DNA from 3 places in the Lysinibacillus sp. DFXJR4 genome. Region 2 is predicted to be linked to each of the others. Evidence: a T-box and tRNA genes for the amino acid it is inferred to sense, from the RefSeq annotation. Region 2 holds a T-box; the other regions hold tRNA genes.
The links. The T-box of region 2 lies ahead of argS (arginine--tRNA ligase). A T-box ahead of a tRNA ligase gene usually reads a tRNA of that ligase, here a tRNA-Arg.
Positions count from the first base shown of each region.

Region 1: it encodes a tRNA-Arg, which carries the amino acid that the T-box ahead of argS (arginine--tRNA ligase) is inferred to sense. The anticodon was not compared.
Region 3: it encodes a tRNA-Arg, which carries the amino acid that the T-box ahead of argS (arginine--tRNA ligase) is inferred to sense. The anticodon was not compared.

Region 1 is NZ_JBXUNW010000003.1:5,904-16,207, forward strand. It holds gene AC2CGN_RS10260 (SpoIIAA family protein) at 173-610, opposite strand; gene AC2CGN_RS10265 (hypothetical protein) at 733-924, opposite strand; tRNA gene AC2CGN_RS10270 (tRNA-Arg) at 1,330-1,403, opposite strand; gene AC2CGN_RS10275 (hypothetical protein) at 2,259-2,912, shown strand; gene AC2CGN_RS10280 (YqjF family protein) at 2,949-3,647, opposite strand; gene AC2CGN_RS10285 (DUF2639 domain-containing protein) at 3,705-3,869, opposite strand; gene AC2CGN_RS10290 (protein adenylyltransferase SelO) at 3,976-5,436, opposite strand; gene AC2CGN_RS10295 (metallophosphoesterase) at 5,577-6,083, opposite strand; gene AC2CGN_RS10300 (XTP/dITP diphosphatase) at 6,096-6,689, opposite strand; gene rph (ribonuclease PH) at 6,689-7,438, opposite strand; gene racE (glutamate racemase) at 7,568-8,365, opposite strand; gene AC2CGN_RS10315 (MarR family winged helix-turn-helix transcriptional regulator) at 8,376-8,828, opposite strand; gene AC2CGN_RS10320 (helix-turn-helix domain-containing protein) at 8,903-9,124, opposite strand; gene AC2CGN_RS10325 (acyl-CoA thioesterase) at 9,334-9,792, opposite strand; gene sdhB (succinate dehydrogenase iron-sulfur subunit) at 10,001-10,304, opposite strand, start outside.
Region 2 is NZ_JBXUNW010000018.1:5,240-15,543, reverse strand. It holds gene AC2CGN_RS21950 (hypothetical protein) at 1-692, opposite strand, end outside; gene AC2CGN_RS21945 (MFS transporter) at 936-2,120, opposite strand; gene argS (arginine--tRNA ligase) at 2,260-3,939, opposite strand; T-box leader at 3,986-4,204, opposite strand; gene AC2CGN_RS21935 (GNAT family N-acetyltransferase) at 4,426-4,950, opposite strand; gene AC2CGN_RS21930 (DUF4429 domain-containing protein) at 5,216-5,680, shown strand; gene AC2CGN_RS21925 (hypothetical protein) at 5,721-6,056, shown strand; gene AC2CGN_RS21920 (hypothetical protein) at 6,376-6,543, opposite strand; gene AC2CGN_RS21915 (ABC-F family ATP-binding cassette domain-containing protein) at 6,850-8,454, shown strand; gene AC2CGN_RS21910 (amidohydrolase family protein) at 8,505-9,248, opposite strand; gene fabF (beta-ketoacyl-ACP synthase II) at 9,420-10,304, opposite strand, start outside.
Region 3 is NZ_JBXUNW010000011.1:57,741-68,044, reverse strand. It holds gene rapZ (RNase adapter RapZ) at 1-808, shown strand, start outside; gene AC2CGN_RS18435 (gluconeogenesis factor YvcK family protein) at 813-1,808, shown strand; gene whiA (DNA-binding protein WhiA) at 1,874-2,821, shown strand; gene AC2CGN_RS18425 (HPr family phosphocarrier protein) at 2,936-3,193, shown strand; gene clpP (ATP-dependent Clp endopeptidase proteolytic subunit ClpP) at 3,376-3,966, opposite strand; tRNA gene AC2CGN_RS18415 (tRNA-Arg) at 4,275-4,349, shown strand; gene AC2CGN_RS18410 (basic amino acid ABC transporter substrate-binding protein) at 4,854-5,651, shown strand; gene AC2CGN_RS18405 (amino acid ABC transporter permease) at 5,738-6,442, shown strand; gene AC2CGN_RS18400 (amino acid ABC transporter ATP-binding protein) at 6,439-7,161, shown strand; gene AC2CGN_RS18395 (spore coat protein) at 7,217-7,831, opposite strand; gene AC2CGN_RS18390 (LemA family protein) at 7,993-8,574, shown strand; gene AC2CGN_RS18385 (TPM domain-containing protein) at 8,574-9,338, shown strand; gene AC2CGN_RS18380 (histidine--tRNA ligase) at 9,534-10,304, opposite strand, start outside.

The DNA of each region.
Region 1 (10,304 bases), on a different contig from region 2:
AGATGGTCGATGCCACCAACAAAATAAGCGCCCCATGCCCTTGAGCCGCCTATGAGTGATGTATATAGCGTGTCTGTTTTCATACTACACCTTCCTTTTTGCATAATAAAAGCCCTCCACAATCATGTGGAAGGCAAATCGTTATTTGTTATTGCTTAAAATATTACATCAACTATTTAAAATCTCTCAGCCATTTGAATGCCTGTTCATAATTATCGAAAAATTCAATAGACCCTTTTGTGTTGGATTGCTTTAAGTGGTTCATTATCTCTCCTTCTTCAAGGAGAAACGCAATTGCTTTGCTGTGTTTTAGAATGGTATTATTAAAAAACTTATCTTTCCATTCTTTCTGAACAGAAAAATGGTCTGGAATGTATCCTTTTCTATCTACCAACAATTTGAATTCTCGACCTTCAGAAATAAATTGCTGGCACACCTTTTCAAAACCATTAAACCAATCATTAACATCTTCAATCTTTATTTGACCTATTAGGTGAGTAACTATTATATCTCCTGAAACTTCGGTGTTGACGTTTTTTTCTATCAATTTAGAATCATCTCCCTTAGTTTCTATTATCCGTAAAAACCCTATAAAATCAAATACCCACACCATCTAATAGTTTCGACAATAAAAATAACGCTAAGCTTCTGCTTGCGTTTCTGTATCATCTACTGGTAAGTCACTAATGATGATATGTTTATTAATGATTGCCCCTCCAATATTAACGAAATTTATTTTTGATCGTTTAATGTTGACGTGAATACACCCGCATCAAACTCCGCATTTTTCAAATTAATTAACTGTCCATTGTTTAATTGTACTTGATAATTCATAGCTATCATTCTCCTTATTTTTTCAATTTTAAAGTCTGTACCGATTTTTAATAAAGGCTCTACCTGTGATCCGACTGTAACAGTAAGCAAACAACCACCTTCTTTCTAATAAAAATACGCCACTTTTTTTAATGACGTCACTGAACAATATGGAACGATTGTAAATCACAAATATTATATTTAATCGAATTTATTTTTTAGGTGGTTTAAGAGGACTAGCCTGTTTAATGGGTTGTATTTAGTCATTTCTTATTTGCATTTTACCCTGCTGCCCATATATTCAAGCTCGTTTGGGACATTCAAGTATTACCACAACAATGAATACTTATGGTCATTTATTAGAAGAAACTGATCAAAGAGCCAGTACTCACTTCGATAAGCTTTTTAACAAAAAAGATTGATTTGGTCAAATTTCGGGCAAATTATTTAGCTATCCGTATTTATGCATAAATATAAAAAGCCTTACAACCGTTGTGGCTGTAAGGCTTGAGTTAGCGTCCCAGGAGGGATTCGAACCCCCGACCGACGGCTTAGAAGGCCGTTGCTCTATCCAGCTGAGCTACTGAGACATGATGTCATTTCTATATATTTCATATGAAGGACAATATTTATTATATGTACTTTATGGGGAAATGTCAACATTAATTTTACTTTGAAGGCAAGGTTTGCCTCATAAAGATTATTATATGAATTCATTAGTGATTTTATGCAATCTTTCCCATTCTTTTTGCTTGGATTGACCGATTTTTTACTAAAATGAAGAGTAGCAAAAACGAGAGTTATGATACCGTTTTTTCAAATGCACAACAAGTTACTCATGTTGTCAATGCTGATATAAGCAGAGAGTTAAGGTCAGTAAGTAGAGAACGATTTACTAGAGCAAAAATATTCTACATTTTTTATTCCAACTGATGTAACAGAAGGTGAACCTCTGATTATTTTGTATACTATATATATTTTAATAAATAATGCGGGTAACTTTCAATATAAATCTCCATAGGTTTAACATTAAAGGAATGAAATGATCCAAACTAATTTATCGAGTGCCTTTTTCTGTTAAAGTGATGAGATCTCTTGATGGTGCAATTTTCTTCGGCCCCTATTCGTGCTGAAATGTCTGAATTTGAAGCAGAGGCTTATCGGCAACAAAATGTCGCATTAACATAACGGTCATATTGTATATTACCAGGATAATTGAAACTGGGGATTATCAGGAGCTTCGTGAGGTTGATCATGCGCAGCAATTATCTGGAATTGTAGTATTGATCAAGCCCTCCTTTATTTAACTAACACTGCAAATAATTTTATAACAGACATTAATCTTACTGTAGATGGTATGAAGAATAATCAATTTTGCCTTCTATCATACTCGAAACTTTTAAAGAGTATTCTAAAGTAAAGGAAAAATAAAAAGGAGTGAATTATTGTATCCTTATTCACAAGGGTTTACCCTTAGTATGCTATATCCCGCTCCATACACTAATTATACGGCACCAGTTCGCCATTTTTTAAGACCGTCAAATGATTATCGGCGCTGTATAAGTAAAATTGAGGCTGACTTTATGGCGATGAATCGACTTCTCTGGATGGAGCATGTCAATTGGACGAGGATGACAATTATTAGCATTGTTTTTAATCTGCCTGATTTTCCCTTCGTGCAACAACGATTGTTGCGCAATGCGACTGACTTAGGCAATTGTCTACGCCCATTCTATGGTGATGCCATTGCTGATCGTTATGCTACCTTAATAAAGGAACATCTTACTATAGCAGCACAATTAGTGACTGCTGCTGTTAAAGGAGATGCTAAAACAGCAGATGCTAAAGAAAAAGAATGGTATCGAAACGCAGACGAAATTGCTATTTTTTTACACAGTATCAATCCTTACTTAAGCATAGAAGGTGTGCAACAAATGTTCTATACACATTTAGCGTTAACGAAAAATGAAGCGATAACCATGATACAAAAAGATTATCAAACAGATGTAAACATTTTTGATGAAATTGAGGCTGAAGCACTTGCTATGTCAGATATGATTGCCCACGCGATTGTCCTCCAGTTTTGTTATCTCTTCTAGTCATAAAAACCAGATCTATTAACATTGATTTTTTTGTTAATAAATCTGGTTTTTCTGTTCAACAACAGGTGGAAAAATGTTCGCCTTCTTGCACTTTGCATAATGAACTATTGGTTGAGTCCTTTGGAGCATTTCATTCGTAAAAGGAGCTAGCGTATTGCTTTCAATATTGATTTGCGCTTTTTGAAGCTGCCAAGGTAAATGATGTATATCGATACGTAATAATACATTTTTCGATTTTGTCCATGAGCAATAGCGTTCTACTAACCACTTATCAAAGCTGCTACTAGGTATTTCATTAGGCAATGGTTTATAAGAAATCCTTGCTCTTTCCTTAAATTTATTACTATGGCTTGTAAAAAAATAGCTATTATCCTTTAGTTGTAGTGCCATTTTTGCATAACGGTATTTTAAACCACCCAAGGAAGCTAATTGTGCAACAAAGCGATTTGTCACATCTAAATTAAAAAAATAAATACCTTGCTTCCCCTTGTACGTCACATAGGTACGTATATTGAGCTGTACATAGGAATCAGTTCCAGGGAATGCTGGTAGCAATCGTAGTCGTTGTCCGTTTACTTTAAAAAGCACTATACTAAGCCAAGCGTTTTGTTCAAAGAGATCTACTTTTAAATCTTTTGGGATATGCTGCTCTAGTATAGAAGGAGGAACCGGCCAATGCAAAAACAATACATCCTGCCATGTTTGCGTTAAAATCCATGGTTTTCTCCACATCAAATCACTCCCTTCTGTAGAATCAATTCTCTCCTACAAAAGAGTAGTTCAAACATTTTATTTTTGATTCGTTTCTAGCGTTTCTTTTACAACAAAGCGATAATATAAATTGCGAAGCTCAGATTCTTTAAAAAGCCCTAAATGATTTTTTAATTGAGGGTGTACTAGGATTCCATGTTTACGCAATTCTTTAACAAACCAACCCTTTGAATATTTATACATCTAATCTAGTCTCCTTTAGCATTTATTCATACATAGGGTATGCGCTTGGATTCTAGAAGTGACCTTTTGACAAAATAAAAAAACGAAGGGAGTTCCCCTCGCTTAATTATGTGCCACAAAATGTACGATATGGCTGTGTAGATGGTGCTGGTAATGCTGCGTATTGTAATTGCTCATTAGAATGCTCGAACGGCTGCGCAAGGGCCTTTAATAATTTGTTCATAACACTGTCGTCCCCATGCTCGACTACAGCCTCTAATGCTTCTTCTACACGATGGTTTCGTGGAATAATTGCTGGATTATGATTACGCATTAATTGGTGGGACATTTCCTTTGTTTGCGATTGTCTTGTTAATCGCTCAAGCCATTTACTATGCCACTCTTTAAATGCCGATGAGCTAAATAGCTGTGATTCGTCCCATCTTTCAAAGGTTAATGCAATAAATGTATTTGTATAGTCCGCTTGATATTGCTGCATAAGCTTAAGTAGCTCTTCAATAAGTAGCGCGTCCTGCTCTTCTTCATTATAAATGCCAAGCTTTGCACGCATACCCGCTAGCCAGTTATCATGATACAATTTGGGATATTGCTGCAATGTTTCTTGAGCTAAGGTTATTGCCTCCTCTTGATTTTCATGAATTAAAGGTAATAATGTTTCAGCTAAGCGTGTTAAATTCCAGCCACCTATATTGGGCTGGTTGCCATATGCGTAACGACCTTGTCTATCAATGGAGCTGAACACTGTCGCTGGGTCATAGGTATCCATAAATGCACAGGGGCCATAATCAATCGTTTCACCACTAATAGTCATATTATCCGTGTTCATCACACCATGAATAAAGCCAACTAACTGCCATTTTGCAATAAGGGAGGCCTGCTTTCTGATTACTTCCTGTAGTAAATAAAGATAGCGATTTTGAGCCTGATCTGCATTCGGAAAATGTCGCTCTAATGTATATTCTGCTAACATTTTTAGCTCCTCATCTGTTCCCCACTGTGCTGCAAATTGGAAGGTACCGACGCGCAAATGACTGCTGGCAATACGAGTTAGAACAGCACCCGGAAGCTCAGATTCACGGATAATTGTTTCACCTGTTGTTACAACAGCCAAGCTTCGTGAAGTGGGAATACCAAGTGCATGCATGGCTTCGCTAATTATATATTCACGCAGCATGGGTCCAAGTGCTGCCCTGCCGTCTCCGCCACGAGAAAAAGGTGTCCTTCCTGAGCCTTTTAGCGCGACATCAAAACGTTCATTATTTGGGGTTATTTGCTCTCCAAGCAACAGTGCTCGTCCATCGCCTAGCATATTGAAATGACCAAATTGATGACCAGCATAGGCTTGAGCAATGGGATTCCCTCCAGCTGGAACCTTATTTCCTGCAAAAATCGCAACCGCTTCCTCGCTAGATAAGGCTTCAATCGTTAAACCTAATGACGAGGCAACCGTCTCATTTAATTTGACCAGCTTAGGAGCACGTACAGGATTAAGGGCTAGTTCCGAATAAAAAATGCTAGCTAGTTGGACATAACTATTATCAAAATTCCATCCAATTATATTTTCCATGCTCTCTCCTTTATTGTCTTTTATATTTATTTTTCCTTCATCATTAAAATCAATTCATAGTCAATTTTACCACTAAGAACACCTTCAAGCCGACTACAAATTAAAAATCCGCTAAATAAAGCGGATTTCTACAACCATCATTATTCATTTCGCATAAATGTATAAGCGTCTAAAAGCCGGTGATCGTCCGTAAAGAAATCAACTTTAAAAGTTGTCTGATTGATCTCCACAACGGCAAAGCTCTTCTCTTGGCGTCCACGCGGCTTTAACAGGCTCCCTGGATTTAAAAATAATATACCATCAATCATCTCTGCTCCTAGCATATGAGAATGTCCGAAGCAGGCAATTTGTGCATCCACTTCTTTTGCTCGGTAGGATAATGATAGCAAAGAGCTTTTCACATTAAATAGATGACCATGGGTTGCAAAAACTTTTATATCGTCAACATCAATCACTATTTCATCTGGAAAGGCTGAATCAACGTCACAATTACCCCGTACTTTTTTCATGCCCTCTAATACCTGATGGGAGAAAGGAAGCTCACTATCCCCACAATGTATCAAAATGTCAATGTTTGGATAAAAGCCTCGAACCTTTTCAATCACACCGCTATCACCGTGTGTATCACTCATCACTAGTATTTGCATGGATATCACCTCTTATTTTATAAGATTTGACAATTGTTCCTTCAACTGACGAATTGCATTTCCACGGTGAGAAATGGCAGCCTTTTCTGCTGGCGATAGCTCAGCCATCATACGACCTAAGCTTGGTACGTAGAAGATTGGATCATAGCCAAAGCCATTTGTACCGCGTTTTTCATGGGCAATAACACCCTCACAAGTACCGAAAACTGTAGTTGTGTTAAAATTAGGACCTGCAATGGCAATACAGCAGCAGAAGCGTGCTGTACGATTTTCACCTTCAACATTCTTTAAATTTTCTAGCAGTTTGACTATATTCGCTTCATCATCATGGTCGCCTGCATACCGTGCAGAATAAACGCCTGGCTCTCCATTTAATGCATCGACAGCTAAGCCGCTATCATCTGCAATAACGATTGTGCCGAGCTCTTTGGCTAATGCCTCTGCCTTTAAGACTGCATTTTCCTCAAATGTAGTGCCCGTTTCTTCTATTTCCATTTCTGGTGCTACTTCAAACATGGTTACCACTTCATAGCCAAGTGGACCAAATAAAGCTTCGAAATCCTTTGCTTTTCCTTTATTTTTCGTTGCGATTACTACTTGCTTCATCACTTTTGTCCTCCAATTTGATCTGCCAGTTCGCCAAGTGTCTCTTTTTGTAGTGCAATTAACTCTTGAATACCTTTTTCACCTAATGCTAGTAAATCATTTAACTGTGAACGAGAAAATGTTGCTTCTTCTCCTGTTCCTTGAAGCTCAACAAATTGTCCTGCTCCTGTCATCACAATATTCATATCAATAGCTGCATCAACATCTTCTACATAGTTTAAGTCTAAAATTGCCCCCTGTTCTTCGACAATTCCAACACTTGTTGCTGCTAAATAGTCAGTCACAGGAAATTTTTCAAAAGGCTTTTCGGCACCGAATTTAGCGATTGCCTGTGTCATTGCCACAAATGCACCTGTAATAGAGGCTGTACGTGTTCCTCCATCCGCTTGAATAACATCACAATCAATCCACACTGTTCGCTCCCCAAGTGCCTCTAAGTCAACAATAGCACGTAATGCACGGCCGATTAAACGTTGGATTTCCATTGTACGACCATTCACCTTGCCTCGTGATGACTCACGTGGTGTACGCTGTGCTGTTGCACGAGGTAGCATCGAATATTCTGCCGTGATCCAACCTTTGCCCTGTCCACGTAAAAATCCTGGAACCTTATCCTCAATTGTTGCTGTACAAATCACTTTTGTATTACCAACTTGAATTAAAACTGAGCCTTCAGGGTGTACTAAATACTCACTATCTATTTTTACTGGTCGCAGTGCATCTGCATTTCTTCCATCAAATCTTGTCATCATTCTTGTTCCTCCTAAAACTTTCGCACTCATCTTATCATACTTTAACCATTCAAAAAAGTGTACGGTTCTCTATGTAAGATGCTAAAAACAGCAAAAATCAGCCTAGCCCGTCGCTAAGCTGATTTTTTATTTTAATGTCATACGTTTTATATCGAGAGTACCTTGTTCAAGCCAATTTTCAGCAATTGAACGGAAAATGGGTACCGATCCTGTGGCATAAAATTTATGAGCAGGCACTATAGTTGAATCAGCCAACGTGCCATTATACTCAAGCATTTCTTGAACATCCTTTGCTGTTTCCTCTGCAGAAGATAGCACGAAAACATCTTCTCCGACAACAGCTTCAATTTGTTTTTGCAAAATTGGATAATGTGTACATCCTAAGATGACCGTATCAAATTGTTCATTTTTCAACGGCTTTAAGCCTTCTGTAATTAATTTATTAGCAAATCCACCTTTATATTCGCCACTTTCAACAAGTGGTACAAATGTTGGACAAGCAAGTGGAATAATATGTGTTGACGTATTGAGTGACAGTAAGGCTTCCTCATACGCCCCACTTTTAATGGTTCCTTCTGTTGCAAGCACAACGACTTCATGTCGCTTCGTTTTCTTTACAGCTGCACGTGCGCCAGCATTAATAACGCCTAGTACCGGAAAAGGCATATTTCTTTGTAAACTTTCGAGTGCTACTGCAGTCGCTGTATTACAAGCAATAACAAGCATCTTGATATTCATTTTCTCGAGTGCTTTTGCCATTTGCCAAGTGAAATTCCGTACTTCCTGTCGACTTCTCGGACCATATGGACATCTTGCTGTATCGCCAATGTAGTAAATCGTTTCATTTGGCAAACGTTTCATAATTTCCTTTGCTACGGTTAAACCGCCAACTCCTGAATCAATAACGCCTATCGGGGCATTCATACTTTCCGCCTCAATCCTGTTTCATGTGTACATGTAGTCTTTGTAGATATCCTGATAATTGCGCGACTTCTTGCTCATTAAAACCTACAAGTTTTTCCTGCAAATACTGTTGTCTTTTTTCAATAACCTCTTGAATAATACGTTCGCCTTTCTCGAGAAGATGAACAACAACGACACGACGATCATTTTCATCACGTACTCGTTTCACTAATTCATTTTTCTCCATTCGGTCCACTAAATCTGTTGTTGTACTAAAAGCTAAGTATAATCGGTTAGACAAGTCGCCAATTGTCATATCACCAAGTTCTTCTAACCACTGTAATGCAACAAATTGTGGCGGTGTAATCGCATATTGCGAAACAATTTCTCTTCCCTTTTGTTTCACAATGGCCGCTATATAGCGTAATTCCTTTTCAACCGTTGCAACGGTTTCAGGTGAGTGTTTTGTTACTTCATCCGACATATAACTATTTCACTCCTAAAAATACGTTGAATAGTTCTATTTTGTCGTTTTTTTCATGAAATAGCAAGTGTCCATTAGTCTAATTTAAATTCTTCTAAGCGTAACAGCTCAATTAACGCCTGAGATCGATTTGTTACACCTAGCTTTTGAATTGTATTGGAAATGTGATTTCGCACTGTTTTTTCACTAATACCAAGTTGCTCTGCTATATCCCTCGTTGTTTTTTCAGCTAATAAAAGCGCAAATATTTCACGTTCTCGATTTGTTAAAAGAGAACGATGATGAGAGCCATTCATTTTCAGTTACACCCTCCTCCCCCGCACGTATTGTAACTTATGATAGGGAATGAGGAGCGGTGACGGCTATTTTCATGAATATGACATGTTTCCTTAAAAATTTCGAAAATTCCCGTCATAAATAAATGAAATGTATCGGTAAACGCCTTTCAAAATGATAAAGGTTGTTCACTACCCAAAAGAAATTGCTTGTCAAAGAACGATTTATATTAGAGTATGGAAAGGCTGGCTAAATGATTCCTTGCTTCTTCAGATAAAGCTATACTTTTCCCAGTGCGAGGGTCCATTTGCACAACTGTCCCTCGACCCGTGAAACAAACTTCATCTTTTTGATTTTTCCCCATATAATGAATATCCAATGATGAATTACCAACTTTCGCTACCTTTGTATATATTTTTAATACATCATCAAAGAAAACCTGTCTTACATAATCACATTGTAGATCTGCTACTATTGGAATTCCCTCAACATTCTCATCAATTGCAGCTGGCATTAGGATACCTAAGTGACGGAAATAATCAATTCGTGCTTGTTCAAAATATGTAAAGCTAACTGTATTGTTCATATGACCATACATATCGGTTTCAGAAAAACGTACACGTACCTCGATATAAAAAGAAAAATCCTTTGCCCATTCCCGAAAATCTTCAATATAATTTGCTTTCATCTTAGCATCCTCCTAAAATTAATTCACTTTTAAATTTAGCGAATCGATAAATGAATATATATTCATTATAAAGGAGATTATTATATTATCATAGAAAATTCATCTATTTGCTTGTTTTATTCACAAAATTCCTTAGTGGAGGAAATTGGGATAGAAAAAACCCCCTGACACTTTGCGTGTAGGGGGTTTTAAAGTAAAGCTTGTACAATTAGTCAACGAAGTGATCTGAACCGAAAAAGTTACGGAACATTTGCACTGTAGTTGCACGGTTTAATGATGCGATAGATGTTGTTAAAGGAATACCTTTTGGACATGCAGCAACACAGTTTTGAGAGTTACCACAGTTTGCAAGGCCTCCATCACCCATAATCGCATTTAAACGTTGATCTTTAATCATAGCACCAGTTGGGTGAGTGTTGAATAAACGTACTTGTGATAATGGTGCTGGCCCGATGAATGATGCTTTTTCAGACACGTTTGGACAAGCTTCCATACATACACCACAAGTCATA
Region 2 (10,304 bases):
CCCTGTTCTATATAGGGGTACAAATTTTTGGATTGGGATAGTCGATCACTAACCCTCATTCCTTCCTCAATCCACTCATCTACTAGTTGAGCTATGTCTTTAAATGGCAATATGTATGGCTGTGAAACTTCGTTTTGCTGACGATTAAAGTAGATACCTACAAATTCACCATTCTCTGCCTCCAGTACAGGACTCCCTAGAGGTAATGGTTGTTCTACATCTATATAATAAGCAGCAACTTTATCACTATATTTATGGATAATGTGTGGCAATCCATCGACATAAACCGAAAGCTTATTTAAATCTCCCTTATATACTGTTGGTACCTTTACAGAGGTTTTATAGGATACTTGTAAAATGGCGATATTATGTGCTGTAGACATATAATGCACAGTCGCTTCCTTAAGCTTATTATTCGCAAATTCAACGAGGGCAATTGGCTTAGAGGCTACGAGTGCCCCATTTGTGACTATATAAAGCTTATCTTGATCCTGCCTAACAATAAGTCCTGCACCAATACCGTTTTCACCAACAACTTTTACCTCTGGCACTATTTTCTCTTCCTGCTTTGTTACCGCTTTTTCTGATTTTGTCTCTGCATTTTTTGTCTCAAACAGTTCTGCCACTGTTTGATTACTACAGCCTGTTAATAGAATAGCTGTCGCACCCAAAATGAGCATCTTCTTCCGCATAGCTTCACCAATACTTTCTTTCAGCTTCTTTCTTTATCTATCATAAACAAGGTTTATTTACGCTTCAAGTTTACATAATAATATTATTATGTAAGTTATATTATAAACATATTGGCTGCTTCTTTTAATCAATTCCTTATACCTATAAAAATTGTTTCTTTTAAAACTTTGTTATGAAAATTGACTTATAAATCGTAGCAAAAATAATTTTCAAAAAAAGACATGCTTAAACAATTTCGCATGCTAGAGAGAATTTTTCTTTAAACGATAAGTTGTTGCCATAATGGCAAGCATAATAATCATGAAAATAGCAAAAGTCACTGTATGATTGCCAGTAATATCATAGCAATAGCCGATTACAATTGGAATGATGGCGCTTATTATAAATCCGCCAGACAACACCATAGACGACCAACTATTCGCCTCCTCATTTGTTTCTGCCTCATCCAATGGCAATAATAGTCCAATTGGAAATAAACCACTTAATACGATACCGATAATAAACACCGCCATTAATAGCAACGTACCTGAGCCTACCCATAATAATGCAAACCCTAATATGCCTAAAACACCTAAGGCAAAGAGCCAAGCTATACGACTTGTCCATTTTTCCATTAGTATCGGAACTACTATGTTGCCAATCATTTGTATAAAAGACATCAATGTTAACATGGAGCTTGCTTCACCAAGTGAATAGCCCTTATCCTGCAAAATTGGTACCAACCAGGACATCACTGAAAAAAATAGTGATGTTTGTAAGCCGAAATAAATTAGAATTGTCCAAGCTCTGCAGCTTTTCCATGGATTTCGTATTACATGTTCAGACTTTTCATCTTTCCTTGATAGCTCCCGCTCCTCTTTTTGTACTAACAGAAACCACATTATCAGAGCGCTGAATGCTAGAATTGACCAGCTACCTAGAGCTATCGTCCAGCTGCCATCAAAATGACGATAAAGATTTACGGTTAGTGCTGCACTCAGTGTTGCGCCTGTTCCTATTCCAAATGAATAAATTCCGACAACTGTAGTGAAACGATTCGGAAATTTCTTCTTGATGTAGGCATTTAGCATTGGACCAATAAGCGCAATCGCAAACCCTGCAAGAAAGCTTGTAACTACAAGTAAACCATAACTTTCTTTTAAAAAACGCAATCCATTTGCAAAGGCAAGAAGGACAATTAAGAGCGGAATAGCTGTTTTTGTGCTCAATTTTTTTTGTAATGGTACAGCAACAGGTGCAAAGAGTCCCATACAAAATACTGGTATAGATGTTAAAAAGCTCATTTTCGTATTAGATATATGTAATGACTCCAATAAAACATTATAGAGTGGTCCAATGGCGGTTACTGCTGGACGCATATTGAGGGCAACGAAAAAAATACATACAACCATTAGCACCGAGGAAGCCTTCCATTGCTTATTTATCATATTTGTTTAACCTTCTCTCTAAGCTATAAATTTTACCATTATTGTCAGACCTCCGATTTCATTCTATTCCCTTTTATCATTTTTTCAAGTACTGGTCAATTTAAATAACATCTACCACAGTGTAGTAGATGTACTTCGCTTACATTTTCTTTGGTGCTGCAATACCCAATAATGCTAATGATTCTTTTAAAATGATAGCGACGCATTGACAGAAAGCTAATCGTGAGCCTCTAATATGATCTTCAGCTACTATTTTATTTTGGGCATAGTATTTATTAAATAAACGAGCTAAGTGTAAGGCATATTTAGCAATTTGTGATGGATCCGCCTGCTCAAAGGCATTGGAAATTACTTTCGGAAACTGTTCTAGTAGTAAAATAACTGGCCATGCTTGGTCACCCAACTTTTCAAAAGATACTTCATTGCTTTGTTCATTAATTTTTTCCAAAAGGGATGATATACGTGCATAAGTGTATTGAACATATGGACCTGTTTCCCCTTCGAAATTCATCATTTGCTCAAGAGAAAACTCTATATCATGTAAACGATCATTTTTCAAATCATTAAATATAACCGCTCCAACACCAACTTGATAGGCAACACTATCTTTCTGCTCTAGCTTTGGATTTTTTTCCTCAATATTGCGTTTTGCTGTAGTAATCGCTTCTTTCAGCACCTCACCTAATAAAACAATTTTGCCTTTACGAGTTGACATTTTTTTACCGTCTTTTAGAATCATCCCAAAAGGTACATGTTGTAAATCTTTTGCCCATCCATATCCCATTTTCTCTATAACCCTAAATAGTTGATTAAAATGGAGGGACTGTTCATTGCCAACCACATAAAATATTTTTTTAGGGTCATAGTGCTGTTTACGATAGAAAGCAGCTGCCAAATCACGAGTTGCGTAAAGTGTCGCACCATCTGTTTTAGTAATTAAACAAGGTGGCATAGGTTCTACTTCCACAACAAATGCCCCATCAGATTTTATAAGTAGCTCTTTTTCTTCTAGTTCCTTGACAACTGTTGCCATTTTGTCGTTGTAGAAGGCTTCACCATTGTATGAATCAAAGTGGATTCCAAGAAGTTGATAGATAGTATTGAATTCCTCTAATGATGCATCTCTAAACCATTGCCATAGAGCAAATGCCTCTTCATTCCCATCCTCCAATGCTTTAAATGCAGCACGTGCCTCCTCATTAAGGGTTTCGTCCTGCTCAGCTTCTTCATGGAATTTCACATAAATTTTTAATAATTCTTCAATCGGCGCATTCGCAATCGCTTGTTGATTGCCCCATCGTCTATAGGCAACAATTAACTTACCAAATTGTGTTCCCCAGTCTCCTAAATGGTTGATACGAATTGCTTGATAGCCATTTTTTTCGGCAATATTAGCTAAAGCGTTGCCAATTACAGTAGAACGTAAATGCCCCATAGAAAATGGCTTCGCGATGTTAGGAGAAGAAAAATCAATAACAATATTCCCTTTTGATTCCTGCTGACTTCCATATAAATGTTGTTCTACTAATATTTTAGTAAGCATCTGTTTTGTAACGATTGACGGATTAAAAAATATATTGACGTATCCTCCTATTACTTGAACATCCTTTATGATTTCACATGTCAAATTGTTTTTTATCTCTTCAGCTATACTGTGAGGTGATTTTCTACATGTTTTAGCAAGAGTGAAGCACGGAAAGGCTACATCTCCTAGCTCCAATTTTTTTGGTTTTTCTAATAAATGTTGAATTTCTTTCTCTGTAAGCTGATCCTTTAATGCAACAGCAATGCTTTTGGCTATTTGTTCCTTCATGTTCATTTCATCTTCCTCCTCTAAAAAAATTAAAAAAGCTCCCGTCTCTAATAATAGAGACGAGAGCATAGTTATCCCGTGGTACCACTCTAGTTGTCATTCCAAATGACCACTTTCCATTGTTAACGAGGTGACTCCCCGATATTCTCTACTCCTAATTCGAGAACCTTCTCCAAAGTGCGTTTCATTTACGGCTTCTGCATCAGGCTTCCACTATCCCTAATTCGCTTTCCAGTTATCCATAAACTACTCTCTTTTTCATTGAATTTAACTGTAATTTCAAAATATTTTACAGTAGCTATAAATGAAAGTCAACTTTTGGTTCAAAGAATACTTAGTGAGACAGCTTATATTCTGTTCATGGTCCGCAGTATTTCTGGTAGGTCATTGAGGTGAGAAAATAATAGCAAATTCACTACATCCATCACGGGTGATCTTTTACGGATTATTTAACTAAAGCACCCCTAAAGCACAAGAAAATAACTAAATCGATTACTGCAAATCAGAGGGTAACAATCCATATACAAAACTATCTGTCCATTCATTTTTATTCCAAAAATCTTGTATGAAATGGGCTTCCTTTCTCATGCCTATTCGTTCACACAATTTTTGTGAAGCTGTATTCCGTGCATCAAGATTAGCTTGTATACGATGTACATTAAATTCATCAAATAGTTTATAGACCAAACTACTTACTGCTTCTGTTGCCAAACCTCTCCCTGCTACTTCATTTGAAAAACTATAGCCAATCTCAACAGTGTCTTTCATATCTGTATACCATACGGATAAATCACCAACTACTTTAGTCTTGTATATAACTGCCAAGCTTAACATTGATTCTTTAGTGAGTACACCGTTTGTTAGCTTCTTATTAAATCTTTCCTGCATATCCTCATGTGTCCACTTATTATGTAATAGGAACTTACATGTATCATCATTATTATAAATAGCAAATACATCCTGTAAATCCGTACTCTTAAAAGGTCTAATTATTAATCTTTCTGTTGTAATTTCCAAGTTAGCTCGCCTCCCTCAAATTCATTCTACAAAATAAAACAATGACCCACAATGTTTGGGAACCAAGTGAATGGTTATACGATTGAGGAAATTAAAGTAGCCTTTGAGGAAGTAATTGAACAAGGTAAACAGTCCAATACAGATTGTGAGACAGATAATTAATTACAGTTGTCTGTTTTTATTTTCATATTTAATACTGACACAATTTGGGCTATTTGGTATAGTTTATTCCATAGAAAAAAACTTTAAAGGAGGAAATCTAGCAATGTCGAAAGTATATGAGTTTAAATCTAATGGAAAATTCACTGTAATTGTGGATGACTACAACGTAAAAATTCAACCCAAAGGTTTTTCAAACTTCATTAACAAAGGTGGTTCAAAAGGAGAAAAATCAATTCCTATTAAATCGATTACTGCCATCCAATTCAAAGAGCCCGGACTCACTACTGGATATATTCAGTTTGCTTATTCCGGATCTAGTGAAACAAAAGGTGGAACAATGGCAGCTGTAAAAGACGAGAATTCAATCACGTTTGTAAAAAAAGAATTAAAGCAAGCACGAGAAATGGTAGATTTGATTGAATCAAAACGTCATGCTGATTCGACTACTGCTCAATCTACAGCGGTAAGTGCTGCAGATGAAATTATTAAAATGAAAGAACTACTAGATGCAGGAATTTTAACACAAGACGAATTTGAAGCAAAGAAAAAGCAATTGTTAGGGATATAAGTCACTCAAAATGAGTGGCTTTTTAGTTAAGGAGGATTAAATGATTAAAATACATACATTAAAAAACTTACAACAACGTGATGTTTTTGAATTCATGAGCGGTGATTTTAAAAATGAACATTGGCATGAATCTTCAATTTTTTTAACAGAAGAAGCATTTGCTTTTTTACATCTACATATATATAAAGTTTTACCGAATTTTAATTATTTTGGTCCAAATTCAGTTAACCTTAAACAATGGAATCAAATCGCTTTCATTGCATGTACTTTAAATAATTCAATGGACATCGATTTCATCCGTTTTTTTAACAAAATAGATGATTGGGAACAAAAAAATTTCGAAGAGCACACTTGTTTCTCGATTTGTGGTCCATAGCAATTTCATAAAATTTAATATTCACCACAACAAAAATAGACCAGGCACTCATTTTTGAAGTGAGTCCTGAACAATTGTTTATATGTGGTAAACTTCTAAAATTGATCTCCAAAATTAACACATATTATATTTTCGTCATTATGAATCATCCTGATTACGTTGTAACCTTGTTCTCACAATAGATTTAGGGTAATTTAAGCTAATAATTTCTAATGTTCTTCATGAGTAAAATAAGCTAGATAAACCTATAATCGCTAAATATCTGGTTTACATTTGAATAAAAAACGTACTGGCACTATTGTTTCGTAACTCATGACATCTACCATCTATTACAGATATTTCTATATAAAATGGTGAATGTTAACGGATCTTCAAGTAAAATTTCAACATCCTTCTTAATTGCTAACTCTTCCAAAAAGTTCCGTTCTAACATTCTAATAACATCTAAAGTTGATAACTCTTTTACCTGTTTTTTATAAAATTCCATGTACCTTTGTTAACGAACATTTTATTCCTTTTACAATTTTATTTAAAACCTTTATAAAAATCCTTCATTTCTTTTAAATGATTCCAGTATCCACCACCTGGTTTAGGAACAGGATTTCCTTATAAATCTTGAAGAGTACCCCAGAAATCCTTTTCTGGTCTTCTATGTCGTTATTCAAAGTTTCTAAATTTCTTTTTTGTGCTCTTGATAATTAAATGATGCTAAACCTTGATTTAATAATGTTTATAGACTATGGAACATATTTCATGCTATACTAGAGCCATTGTGAAAAAAGGAGGAACTTGCATGATTCAAGTAAGTAATGTAGGTCTTCGCTATGGCGATCGTAAACTATTTGAAGACGTAAATATAAAATTCACACCGGGGAATTGCTACGGTTTAATCGGGGCAAATGGTGCCGGTAAATCAACATTCTTAAAAATTCTTTCTGGTGAAATTGAAGCACAGGAAGGTCATGTATCAATGGGTAAGGACGAACGTTTATCTGTCCTTAAACAAAATCATTTTGAATACGATGAGCATACAGTTCTTGATACGGTCATTATGGGTAACAAACGCCTATATGATGTGAAAACTGAAAAAGATGCAATTTATGCAAAGGAAGATTTTAGTGATGAGGATGGCATGCGTGCAGCTGAGCTAGAAGGTGAATTTGCAGAGCTAAACGGTTGGGAAGCTGACTCAGAGGCAGCAACATTATTAAACGGTTTAGGTATCTCAGATGATCTTCACTATATGCTAATGGGCGATCTTGAAGGCTCTGATAAAGTCAAAGTATTACTTGCACAAGCACTATTTGGTCAGCCGGATGTTCTATTACTCGATGAGCCTACCAACCATCTGGACTTAAAAGCTATCCAATGGTTAGAAGAGTTTTTAATTAACTTTGAAAATACTGTTATTGTTGTATCCCATGACCGTCACTTCTTAAATAAAGTGTGTACACATATTGCGGATTTAGACTTCTCTAAAATCCAATTGTATGTTGGGAACTATGACTTCTGGTATGAATCTTCTCAATTAGCGCAAAAAATGGCGCAAGACCAAAATGCCAAGAAAGAAGAGAAAATTAAAGAATTACAAGCGTTTATCGCTCGTTTCTCTGCAAACGCTTCTAAATCAAAACAGGCAACATCTCGTAAAAAAATGCTGGATAAAATTGAGCTAGATGATATTAAACCATCAAGCCGTAAATACCCATTCATCAACTTCCAAATCGGCCGTGAAATTGGGAATGATGTATTAACAGTTGATGGACTAACAGCAAGTCAAGAAGGCGAAACGTTATTTAAAGATATTCGCTTCTCTATGAATAAAGAAGATAAGATTGTTTTACTTGGTAGCCCAATGGCAAAAACAGCGCTTCTTGATATCTTAATGGAAGAAAAGGAAGCGGACGCAGGTACATTTAAATGGGGTGTGACAACTTCTCAAAGCTACTTTGAAAATGATCACGATAAATATTTTGAAGGCTCAGAAAAAACATTAGTGGATTGGCTTCGTCAATATTCTCCAGATGATGAAACAGAAAGCTTCCTACGTGGCTTCTTAGGTCGTATGCTATTCTCTGGTGAAGAAGTGAAAAAATCCCCTTCTGTACTATCAGGGGGAGAAAAAGTACGTTGTATGCTATCTAAAATGATGCTTGCAACAGCAAACGTTATTTTACTAGATGAACCAACGAACCATCTTGACCTTGAATCGATTCAGGCATTAAATGAAGGACTTATGCGCTTCAAAGGGGCGATGCTCTTCACATCACATGACCATCAATTTATCCAAACAATTGCGAACCGTGTCATCGAAATCCGTGAAGACGGCTCGATTTTAGATAAGCAATTAACATATGATGAATTCTTAGAGTGGAAAGATAGCCAAGGTTTAAGCTAATTCCACGTATAAAATCCTCTACCGTAAGCCTTGGTAGAGGATTTTCTTGTTTATTTAAAATACCATTGAAAAGCATTCTTATAAAGGATCTTATCAGCAGCCTGTTCATCAAAAAGCTGTTGAATCAATTCAATATCTGCATATTCAAAAGGTCGTTTTGCTCTAGTAGACGGTAAATCTGTTCCAAACATAAGCGCATCTGGATTTACTTCATAAATGGATTTTAAGGTATTTTTAACATCCAGTTCCACACGACCAAAGCCAGTCGCTTTTACATGTACGCCTTTTTCAACCAGTCTTAATAAATGGGGTAAACCTTCTTCCGATAATCCTAAATGATCAATAGAAATGGCTGGTAATTCTCCAATCGTCAATGCAATCCCTGGTAGCTCTTTTGCATCCATATAAAGTTCACTATGCCAGCCCACTAAATCATAAACTCTTCTGGCAAAGGTATCTAGCTTTGATAGATCTTCTGAACCTCCTCGTTTAATATTAAACCGTAATGCTCGTACCCCGTTGTTATGTAAATGAATAATTTTATTATCAGTCACTGTAAAAGGCAATTGAGTAACGCCGCAAAAAGCTGGCCCCATTTGAGTCAATGCTTTCAACAAGTATTCCTGGTCAAATCCTTGAAACGATCCTGATACAATCGCCCCACCCAAGACGTTGAATTCAGTAGTTTCATTTAGATAATCTTCGACAATAAAGTTTGGAGGTGTGTATCCCTGATTTTCTTTTATCGGAAAATCAAAATCAATAATATGAAAATGTGCATCAAAAATTCTCATCTGCCATCTCCTCTTCTATACCTAAATTTAATACATCATGAATATAAGCATAAATATAAATTTTCACTACAATACCATAAGAAAAACTTATTGACGAATGACACATAAAAAGATGGCATGAACATCCAATTTCATACCATCCTTTAATGAATCATCTATTTTTTTGACTACCTATTCCTCAAACTTCTTAAAAGCCAATACTGCATTATGGCCGCCAAAGCCGAAGCCATTCGACAAGGCTAGATTGACTGGCTGATGTATCGCCTCGTTTGGCACATAATTTAAATCACATTCTGGATCTGGTGTTTCATAATTGATTGTTGGAGGTATAATACTGTCCAATATACTTTTTAAGGTAATGACAGCTTCTATCCCTCCAGCTGCCCCAAAGAGGTGACCTGTCATAGATTTTGTAGAACTTACCTTTAAGTGATAGGCATGTTCACCAAAAACGCTTTTTATTGCCCTTGTTTCAGATTTATCTCCATCTGGTGTACTAGTACCGTGTGCATTAATATAATCAACAGCTGACAAATCAATATCGGCCATTTTTAAGGCTAGATTCATCGCATTTGCCGCTCCTGTAAAATCAGGAGATGTAATATGATAAGCATCTGTTGTTACGCCATACCCTACTATTTCACCAAGTATTGTTGCACCTCTTTTTTTCGCATGTTCATATTCCTCAAGAAATACTACACCTGATCCTTCTGACATCACAAATCCATTCCGATGGCTGTCAAATGGACGACTTGCCTTTGTTGGCTCATCATTCCTTGTAGACATGGCTTTCATACGAGAGAAACCAGCAAAGCTAAGGGGATTAATTGGCGCCTCTGTTCCTCCTGCCAAAATCCCATCTGCATAACCATGTCTAATATTTAAGAAAGCCTCTCCAATTGCTTGATTCCCCGTTGCACAGGCTGAAACTGGTGAAAAGCTTGGGCCTTTAAAGCCCGTTTTTATCGCTATAATACCTGCGGCCATATTGCTAATCATCATGGGTACCATAAAGGGAGAAACCTTACGTGGACCATTATCCAGCATGTTTTGATG
Region 3 (10,304 bases), on a different contig from region 2:
TCAAAGCTTTGAGGATTTAGGGTATTACTGTATTGATAATTTACCACCGGCGTTACTTACAACTTTTTTAACCCTCCTTAGGGATTCGGGAAAAAATACTACACGTATTGCAGCTGTTATGGATATGCGGGGCGGTGACTTTTTTGATTCTCTTATTGGTGCTCTTGACCATATACAAAAAGAAGGGAATATTGTTGTACGCATATTGTTCTTGGATGCAGATGATGCAACATTAGTTAGACGCTATAAAGAGACAAGACGTTCGCACCCATTAGCTGTCAATGGCTTACCATTAGATGGTATTCAACAAGAGCGTATTTTGCTCTCTGAAGTGAAAGGGCGGGCTAATTTTGTCTATAATACGTCTACTATGAAGCCTAAGGAACTACGTGAAAAAATCGCCAAAGAGTTTGCGAGTGATTCAGATCATGTTTTTTCGGTTAATATTATGTCCTTTGGATTTAAACATGGTATGCCAATAGATGCAGATTTAGTGTTTGACGTGCGTTTTTTAAAAAATCCCTATTATGTTGAAGAGCTGCGTCCTAAGACGGGATTACAGACGGAGGTATCCTCTTATGTTTTAGCGCTTGAGGATACACAAACGCTTATTCAAAAATTGAAGGATTTATTTGAATTTATGATACCTCTATATAGACAAGAAGGAAAATCACAGCTTGTTATTGCCTTTGGTTGTACGGGTGGACAGCATCGCTCGGTAACATTAGCAGAGTATTTTGGGGCATATCTAAGTGGAAAAGAGAATACGGTTATAACGCATCGTGACATCAATCGAAGAAAGGATTGAGTGAATGGGGAAAAGGCACACTAAGCTAGTTGTTATAGGTGGTGGTACAGGGCTTTCTACATTACTAAGGGGGCTGAAGCATCATCCATTCGATATTACTGCTATTGTAACAGTAGCGGATGATGGTGGCTCTTCAGGGCGCTTACGGGATGATTATGATATACCACCACCCGGCGATGTCCGAAATGTTATTGCTGCATTATCGGATGTTGAGCCACTTGTAGAGCAAATGTTTCAATATCGCTTTTCGGCATCACAAGATTTACGAGGGCATTCATTAGGCAATTTAATGCTCACTGCTTTAACAGAGATTACAGGTGATTTTAACCATGCCATTAGTGAAATGGGAAAAGTGTTAAAGGTCCATGGTCGTGTTATACCAGCTGCCAATAAAAAAATTAATTTACATGCAGAGCTTGAGGACGGTTCTACAATCGAAGGTGAATCTAAAATTCCAACGGCTACAAAACGCATTAGTCGTGTTTTTCTAGTGCCTGAAAATGTGAAACCGTTACCAGAGGCAATACGAGCAATCCAGCGTGCGGATTATATTTTAATTGGTCCTGGTAGCTTATATACGAGTATTATACCTAACCTGCTTGTCAAAGAAATTGGTGAAGCTGTTGTAAGAGCTAAAGGAAGAAAAATTTATGTTTGTAATTTAATGACTCAAAAAGGTGAAACCATTTCCTATACAGCAGGAGATCATGTAAAAGCAATTTACGAACATGTTGGCGCTTCCTTTATCGATTCTATTTTAGTAAATGAAGAGAAATTACCACATCCTGTACAGGAGCTTTATAAGGAAGAATGTGCGGAACCTGTAACATTTGATGTGGCAAAGCTTGAAAGTATGGGGTTAGAGGTTATTAAGCGAGATATTGCCACAATTCGATCAGATGGGACGGTTCGTCATAATGCGACAAATGTTGCTAAATGGCTTGTAGAATACGCAAATATTTATAAACAAAAAGTAAACAATCCAAAAATACAATCATAAAGCGCTTATTGTATATGATAAGATGGCATATACATAGAACTGAAGTTGAAAGGGGGGCACGTGATATGTCTTTTGCTTCTGAAACAAAAAAAGAATTAACGCAAATAGAAGCGGACAATCATTGTATGAAAGCAGAAGTATCTGCCCTAATTCGTATGAATGGTTCATTATCCTTTGCGAATAAACAGTTAAGCTTAGACGTACAAACTGAAAACGCTGCAATTGCAAGAAGACTCTATACGATTATGAAAAAGTTGTATCCATATAATGTAGAGTTACTTGTTCGAAAAAAAATGCGTTTGAAAAAAAATAACGTATATATTTGCCGTGTAAGAGATGGTGCGCGCGAGCTACTAATTGATTTAGAAATCATCTCAGACGACTTTCAATTCAATCATACGATTTCTCCAAAGCTTATTAAAAAGAGTGGTCAAAAAAGAGCATATTTACGAGGTGCATTTTTAGCAGGCGGCTCTGTTAATAATCCAGAAACGTCAGCCTACCATTTAGAAATTTATTCGTTATATAAAGAGCATGGCGAGGCTTTAATGGATGTTATGAATGAATTTGATCTAAATGCTAAAACAATAGAACGGAAAAAGGGCTTTGTGACCTATTTAAAAGAGGCAGAAAAGATTTCTGATTTTCTTAATATTGTAGGAGCACATCAGGCAATGATGAAATTTGAGGATGTCCGTATATTGCGAGATATGCGGAATAGCGTTAACCGTATTGTTAATTGTGAGACAGCAAACTTAAATAAAACAATAGGTGCTGCATTGCGTCAGGTTGAAAATATTCGATTTATTGAAAATTCCATTGGCCTAGATCAATTACCAGAAAAGCTTCGAGAAATTGCACGTTTACGAGTAGAATATCAAGATGTCACCCTAAAAGAACTGGGTGAAATGGTATCAAGCGGAACGGTTAGTAAATCAGGTGTCAATCATCGTTTACGGAAAATCGACGAAATAGCGGATGCATTAAGACGTGGAGAAAAGATTGGTGGTTAAGTTTTCATACTTTTCAGGTATGAATGTGATGCGTAAACACATATTGTTCTTTTGCTAGTAAGTAAGGTAAGATAAAACTAATAAGATGAACGGTAGTAAAGGGGAGTTTTGAGAATGACCGAGAGAAGAGTCCAAGTCAAATTAAAATTAGGACTACAGGCTAGACAAGCAGCATTATTTGTTCAAGAAGCAAATCGCTTTAGTGCAGATATCTTTCTTGAGAAGGATGAGAAAAAAGTTAATGCTAAATCCATTATGGGTGTAATGAGCTTAGCTATTGCCAAAGGAACAGAAGTAGTGTTAAGCAGTGAAGGCAACGATGCTGAGCAAGCGGTTACAGCATTGGCAGAGTTAATCGAAAAAGAAGATTAAATTTAAAGACTGTCCAATAATTGGGCAGTTTTTTTATGCTCTATTTAACGAAAGTGGTGGATAGCGGAGCTAATGTGACGGATAGAAATGTCAAAGTGACGGATGAAAATGTAAAAGTGATGGATAGAGCGTCAAAATAAAGAAAGACATCTCAGAACTAAATCTGAGATGTCTGTACTTTGTTATTTACGGTCGCTACGGTCCATAATATGGTCGATTAAGCCATATTCTTTTGCACGTTCAGCTGTCATGAAGTTATCACGATCTGTATCTCTTGAAATGACTTCAAGCGGTTGCCCAGTGCGTTCTGATAAGATACCATTTAATTTTTCACGTAGGAATAAAATACGTTTAGCAGCGATTTCAATCTCAGTTGCTTGACCTTGTGCGCCACCTAATGGTTGGTGAATCATTACTTCTGCATTTGGTAAAGCGAATCGTTTACCAGGCTCACCTGCCGCAAGTAGGAATGCTCCCATAGATGCAGCCATACCAATACAGATTGTTTGTACTTGTGGCTTAATAATTTGCATTGTGTCATAGATGGCCATACCAGCAGTGATTGATCCACCTGGTGAGTTAATATAAAGTGAGATATCTTTATCTGGATCTTCAGCTTGTAGGAATAGAAGCTGAGCTACAATTGAGTTAGCCACGTTGTCATCAATCGCACTTCCTAAAAGGATGATGCGGTCTTTTAGTAGTCGTGAATAGATGTCATATGCACGTTCACCACGGCTTGTTTGTTCAATAACTGTAGGAATTAAATTCATGTTAAATCCTCCTTAATAAAACTAAATTCGAATACTCTTGCTGAAAACTTCCGTTGTATTTCAGCTGTATCCCTATCATACACATTATAGTCAGGGAAGGTCAAATATTAACCCTGCTAAAGTGAAATAAAAAAATAAATTGTTTTTTGCATTCTATAGTTGAATTGTTGGCAATACGTTTGTATAATAGTTAAGGTCATAGATTAAAGTACGGTACACTATTTTGCGGGTATGCTTCAAAAAATGAGGATTATCTACATCATGCTTTTCATAAAGCCTAGAGTGAGTACTTTTTTTTTGTGTTTAATGCCCTCGTGGTGTAATGGATAACACGTAAGATTCCGGTTCTTGCACTGGGGGTTCGATTCCCTCCGAGGGCGCCATTTTATTGATTATTTTATTACCTTTTATAGCTCGATTCTCCTAATAAGTAGTTTAGCAGCCTGCTTAGTGGAGAAAGAAGGGAAAATAGTGGAAATACTGCCCTAATTGGCATTATTCCCGTATTTGTTCCATTCAAACCTTCAAAAAAGCAACAACTCCAAATTATTTTTTAGTGGACATACTGTACGTGAGGACTAGCCATCTAGTCGAAAAAAAAGAATCCTATCTGAGGGGATTCTTTTTTTTTTGCCCAAAACTATCTAATTTTGGCATGATTAGTTGATGTATAAATATTCATTTTTAATGCTATTTTCGATTATTCATACCGTTTTTTGCTAAAAAAACACATGGAAATAAATTTTTATGAAAAAATAATTACTTTTATACGAAAAGTTATTGTCTATTAGCAATAATGTTACTATAATTGACCTAATAGTCTAACATTTCCGAATTGTGAAAAATGAAGTCGTATTTCGGAAAAACTTATTTTAGGGGGAAATGCTATGAAAAAAAGAGTATCTATGTTACTTATGCTCGTGGCAGCACTAATGCTAGCTCTAGCAGGATGTGGCGCGAAGGAAGATAAATCATCAGGTAGTGCACCGGCAGAGGATGGCGGAAGCGGTAAAAAAGTTTATAAGGTAGGTACAGAGGCTACTTTCGCTCCGTTTGAATCGATTGACGATAAAGGGAATATAGTAGGGATTGATGTCGATATTTTGCAGGCTATTGCTGATGAAATGAACTTTGAGGTAGAATGGCAAAATATTGGCTGGGAGCCTGTATTCCAAACAATTAAAAATGGTGAAACAGATATTGGGGCATCCGGAATTACAATTACAGAAGAACGTAAACAATCATTCGATTTTACTGAGCCATACTATGAATCTCAATTATTAATCGTTGTAAAAGAGGATTCAAAGATTAAATCATTAGCAGAGCTCAAAGATAAAAAAGTTTCAGTTCAAATTAATGCGACTGGTCATTTAGCAGCGAAAAAGCTACAGGGTGATGCAAGTACAAATATTATGGCATTTGAAAATCAACCAGTTGCTATCCAAGAAATGCTAAATGGCAATGTAGATGCTGCGATTGGTGATAATGCAGTAGTTTACGAATATATCAAAGCACACCCAGATCAAAAACTAAAAGTAATAGAAGATGATGCATTTGATAAAGAATATTATGGCTTCATGGTTCAAAAAGGAAATAAAGAGCTCTTAAACCTATTAAATGAGGGTCTACAAAAGATTAAAGAGAACGGTAAATTAAAAGAGATTACTGGCTCAGACTTTAAGTAAGAAAAGAATGAATGGTGCCCCTAGCATAGCCTTATGCTAGCGTCTTCATATTTTTCGTAACTTTTTAGGGGAAATGGGGTTTTCGGATGGACATCTTTGACTTACGCTGGGACATAGTCTGGAACTACCGAGATATGTTTATACGTGGTATTGGCGTAACACTAATTTTGACACTCAGTGGTTATTTTGGTGGTATTTTTTTAGGATTATTTTTAGGGCTCGGAAAATTATCAACGAAAAAATGGATTTATTGGCCGTGTAAGCTTTATGTTGATTTATTCCGTGGAACACCAATGCTAGTGCAAATTTTATTAATTCATTTAGCCGTAATACCTACGATTTTTGGACACTCTTTAGGCTATATGGTGTCAGGGATCACGGCACTTATATTAAACTGTGCGGCCTATAATGCAGAAATCTTCCGTGCCGGCATTCAAAGTATTGCGAAAGGTCAAATGGAGGCAGCTCGATCACTTGGCTTAACACATAACCAAGCGATGAGAAAAGTCATTTTACCACAGGCATTTAGACGAATGATTCCACCGTTAGGGAATGAATTCATTGCGCTATTAAAGGATTCCTCTCTAGTAACCGTTATTGCAGCTCCAGATATTTTATATGCAAGTAAAGTAGTAGCAGGAGCTAGCTTCCGATTCTGGGAGCCATACATTGTTGCAGCATTATTATATTTAGTTTTAACGTATGGTGTAACAAAAATTGTGGCATTTATCGAGAAGCGATTCAGTAATAGTTATGTCCCTCGTAAGGCAGAAGGGCGGGAAGCACGATGATTAAAATTCAGAATTTACACAAATATTTTGGCAAGCTGGAAGTATTAAAAGGTATTGATTATGAAATACAAGAAAAACAGGTGGTTTGTGTAATAGGACCATCTGGTTCAGGGAAAAGTACCTTTTTACGCTGTATTAATATGCTCGAAGAAGTGACAGATGGTGCCATTTATATTGAAAATGTGAAGATTAATGATCCTAAAACAAATATAAATGCAATACGTGCAGAAGTGGGCATGGTGTTTCAACAATTCAATTTATTCCCGCATATGACGGTTATTGATAATGTGACAATGGCACCAATGCAAATTCGTAAGATGAGTCGTGCCGATGCAGAAGCATTAGGACATGAGCTTCTTAAGAAGGTTGGTTTAGATAGTAAAGCATATAACTACCCTGAACAGCTTTCAGGTGGTCAGCAGCAACGGGTAGCTATTGCTCGCGCTTTAGCAATGAAACCAAAAGCCATTCTTTTTGATGAACCGACGTCAGCACTTGATCCAGAAATGGTAAAAGAGGTGTTAGATGTAATGAAGAATCTAGCAGCTGAAGGAATGACAATGATTGTCGTTACACATGAAATGGGCTTTGCACGTGAGGTAGGCGATCGTGTGGTCTTTATGGATGGTGGCTATATTGTAGAAGAAGGAGCACCGGCGGAAATTTTCGGAAATCCTCAAAATGAACGAACAAAAGCATTTTTAGGAAAAGTTTTATAACCACAAAGCAAAGCAGTCTCCGGTGATTTAGATCACATGTGAGACTGCTTTTTTGTTAATGAAGAGGATTTGTAGTTGTACCGAATGAATCGAGTATTGTACGCATATCCTGCTGCGAATATTGAGGTACTTGATAGTAGCCATGCTTATTTTGGTAAATAGATAATTCGTATGCCATTTCAATACAGTTGGGAATACTATCTGCAACAACACGGCGAACAACAGGGTTTGTAGTCTCAGTCGCAGCAGCTGTCATACATTTGGCTGTACCTTTTTGAGCACCTAATAAGAAGCCTGAAATTGTTTCATCATTCATTTCATTTGCATTTTGCATTGGTTTTTTAGGTTGCCCAGGATTTAATCCATAAGTAAAGTTATTGCCTGTCTCCATTTGGTAACGTCCAGTTGGAACAGATGGATCATGTCCAGTTTTAAAAGATTCCACAATAGTGTTATACATCCCTAAAGTGAAGTTATATTGGCGATCCAAAATACTAAGTAACTCAGGGTCCTTAACATGTGGACGTAGAATAATGGATTGATTCATACCAGCAATGATTTCGCCAAGTGTTTCATGCATGTCCATAACTTCATGTCCACCATGATTTAGGCTTTGTTGTTGGTTGAATGATGGTTGGTTAGCTGATTCATTGTGAAATGATTGTGACAAAAAAAACGCCTCCTAAATGTTATTTTGTTGCAGTATTTAGTATGTCTAATTAGATATATTTCATACGCTATAACTCCATTTGCATATATGTAGAATAGAGATGTTTTTTTGCAGCACATTAGAGGTAAGGAAAAGTAAGTGTGTAAAGGAGGGAATACCATTTGAAAAAAGTTCTTGGACCTATTGGCATTATCATTATTATTTTAGTGCTATTAGCTTTACTATTTATCCCTAAATACAACAGCCTTGTTACAGCGGAAGAGAGTGTGGATTCAAAATGGGCCCAGGTTGAAAACCAGCTTCAGCGTCGCTATGATTTAATTCCAAACTTAGTGGAATCAGTAAAAGGGTACGCTAAGCATGAGCAAGATATTATTGCTAGTATTTCGGAGGCACGCTCACAAATGGGAAATGCACGTAGTCCAGAGGAACAGGCGGTTGCAAATGATGCACTGAATGGCGCACTTAGTCGATTGCTTGTTGTGGTAGAAAATTATCCAAACTTAAAGGCAGACGCTAATTTTCGACAATTAATGGATGAATTAGCTGGAACAGAAAACCGGCTAGCAGTCGCTCGTGAGGACTACAATAATGAGGTTCAAACTTTTAATAAAAATGTAAAACGTTTCCCAGGAAATTTAATTGCAGGAATGTTTGGGTTTGAGCAGAAGGAATATTTTAAAGCTACAGCAGGTTCTGAAAAGGCACCATCTATTGATTTTAGTAATTCAGGTAAGCAATAATGAAACGTTTTATTGTGCAATTTGCAATTGTTTGTTTCTCATTTCTTGTATTGATTAGAATGGCAGATGCAGCAATGCCAACCCCCATGAAAAATACGTATATTCACGATTTTGCTAATGTATTATCCACTTCAGTAAAAGAGGAGCTTAATCATTATTCAGAGCAGCTAGACAAAGGGACAGGTGCCGAAATAATGGTGATCACTGTGGAATCTATTCATGGACAGGACCCAAAAATGTATGCGACTAAAATGATTCGTTCATGGGGAATTGGTAATGCACAAAAAAATAACGGTGTATTATTATTAGCAACATTTGGTCAGGGTGAAGGCAATAATGATGTCGTAATTGCTGTTGGTCAGGGACTTGAAGGAGCATTACCAGATGGGAAACTTGGACGGATATTAGATACAGCGTTTTATCCTAATGCAAGTGCTGGTAATATTGATCAAGCCTTTAAAGCAACATATGCTGAAGTATTTCAAATTGTTGCAGAGGAGTACAATTGGGAGGGGGAGACTCCTACAAATTCAGCTGAAGAGGAAGAAATGCCAACATGGATGATTATTGTCCTTGTTGTCATTGTCCTTGTTTTTTACTCCATTATTTCTAATGGTGGTGGAAGAGGACCACGCTCAGGTGGCAGAGGAGGCTATCCAGGAGGCTTTGGCGGTGGCTTTGGCAGCCGAGGCTCAGGTGGAGGCGGCTTTGGTGGATTTGGAGGTGGTTCATCTGCTGGAGGCGGAGCAAGTCGTAAATTCTAGCTGGCTACTTTGTAACATTAAAAATAGGGAATTGTACATTACTACCCGAATATAATGTTGCGCATATAATAGAAATGTACATTACTAAATTAAATTTTTTTAGTAATGTACATTTTTATTTTAGAGAAAATTCAAATTATTTGATACGTGAAATTATTAAAGTAATACTCATATATAAAGCAAGGTCGAGAATCATTATATAAAATCTAAACTATTTAAAATACCTGTTACTTCCAACTTAAATGTCTCATTCTCTATAACAGAGTGAATGAATGGACGGTCCCCAATAAGCTCTATAATTATTTGATGCTTATTTTCCTGAGCAAAATGGATTATATCTTCAAATTGAGTGTGATTATAATAAATGTCAACATCATAGTATTTTCTTAATTCACGAGCGATATGAAAAATCTTAGGATGGAACTCTTCGTTGGCATCAGCTAATAATATTTTATGAGGCAGTAATATATTTTTGTCAATATAATCTAGGCTTTTCAATACAGATAATAATCTTTCTAAACCAAAGGCTAAGCCAACTCCTGGTTCATTTAAATTGCCGACAGCAGAAACTAAATTATTGTATCGTCCACCACCTAAAATTGCTCCGATTTCAGAGTCAACAACCAAACCCTCTAATATATAGCCTGTATAATAATCTGCCCCTCTTGCTAATGTTAAATCAATTTTGATGTTGGATTGAACATTTTTTGGTAAATAAGAGAGGATAAATTTCAAATCGGCTGTCGCCTTTGTAGAAGTGAGACAGTAATTAAAGAACTTTTCAATTTGACTTATTTGATTTTGTAAATCCTCATATTGAGCTAAAAGGTTAGAAAAACATTCAATTTCAATTAGTATTTGATTAGCAATATTCAGTGGAATTTTATTTTCTATTAGTTTATTTTTTATACCTTGTAATCCGTCTTTTGAAACTTTATCTGCATAATCTAAGGCTCTTTGTAATCC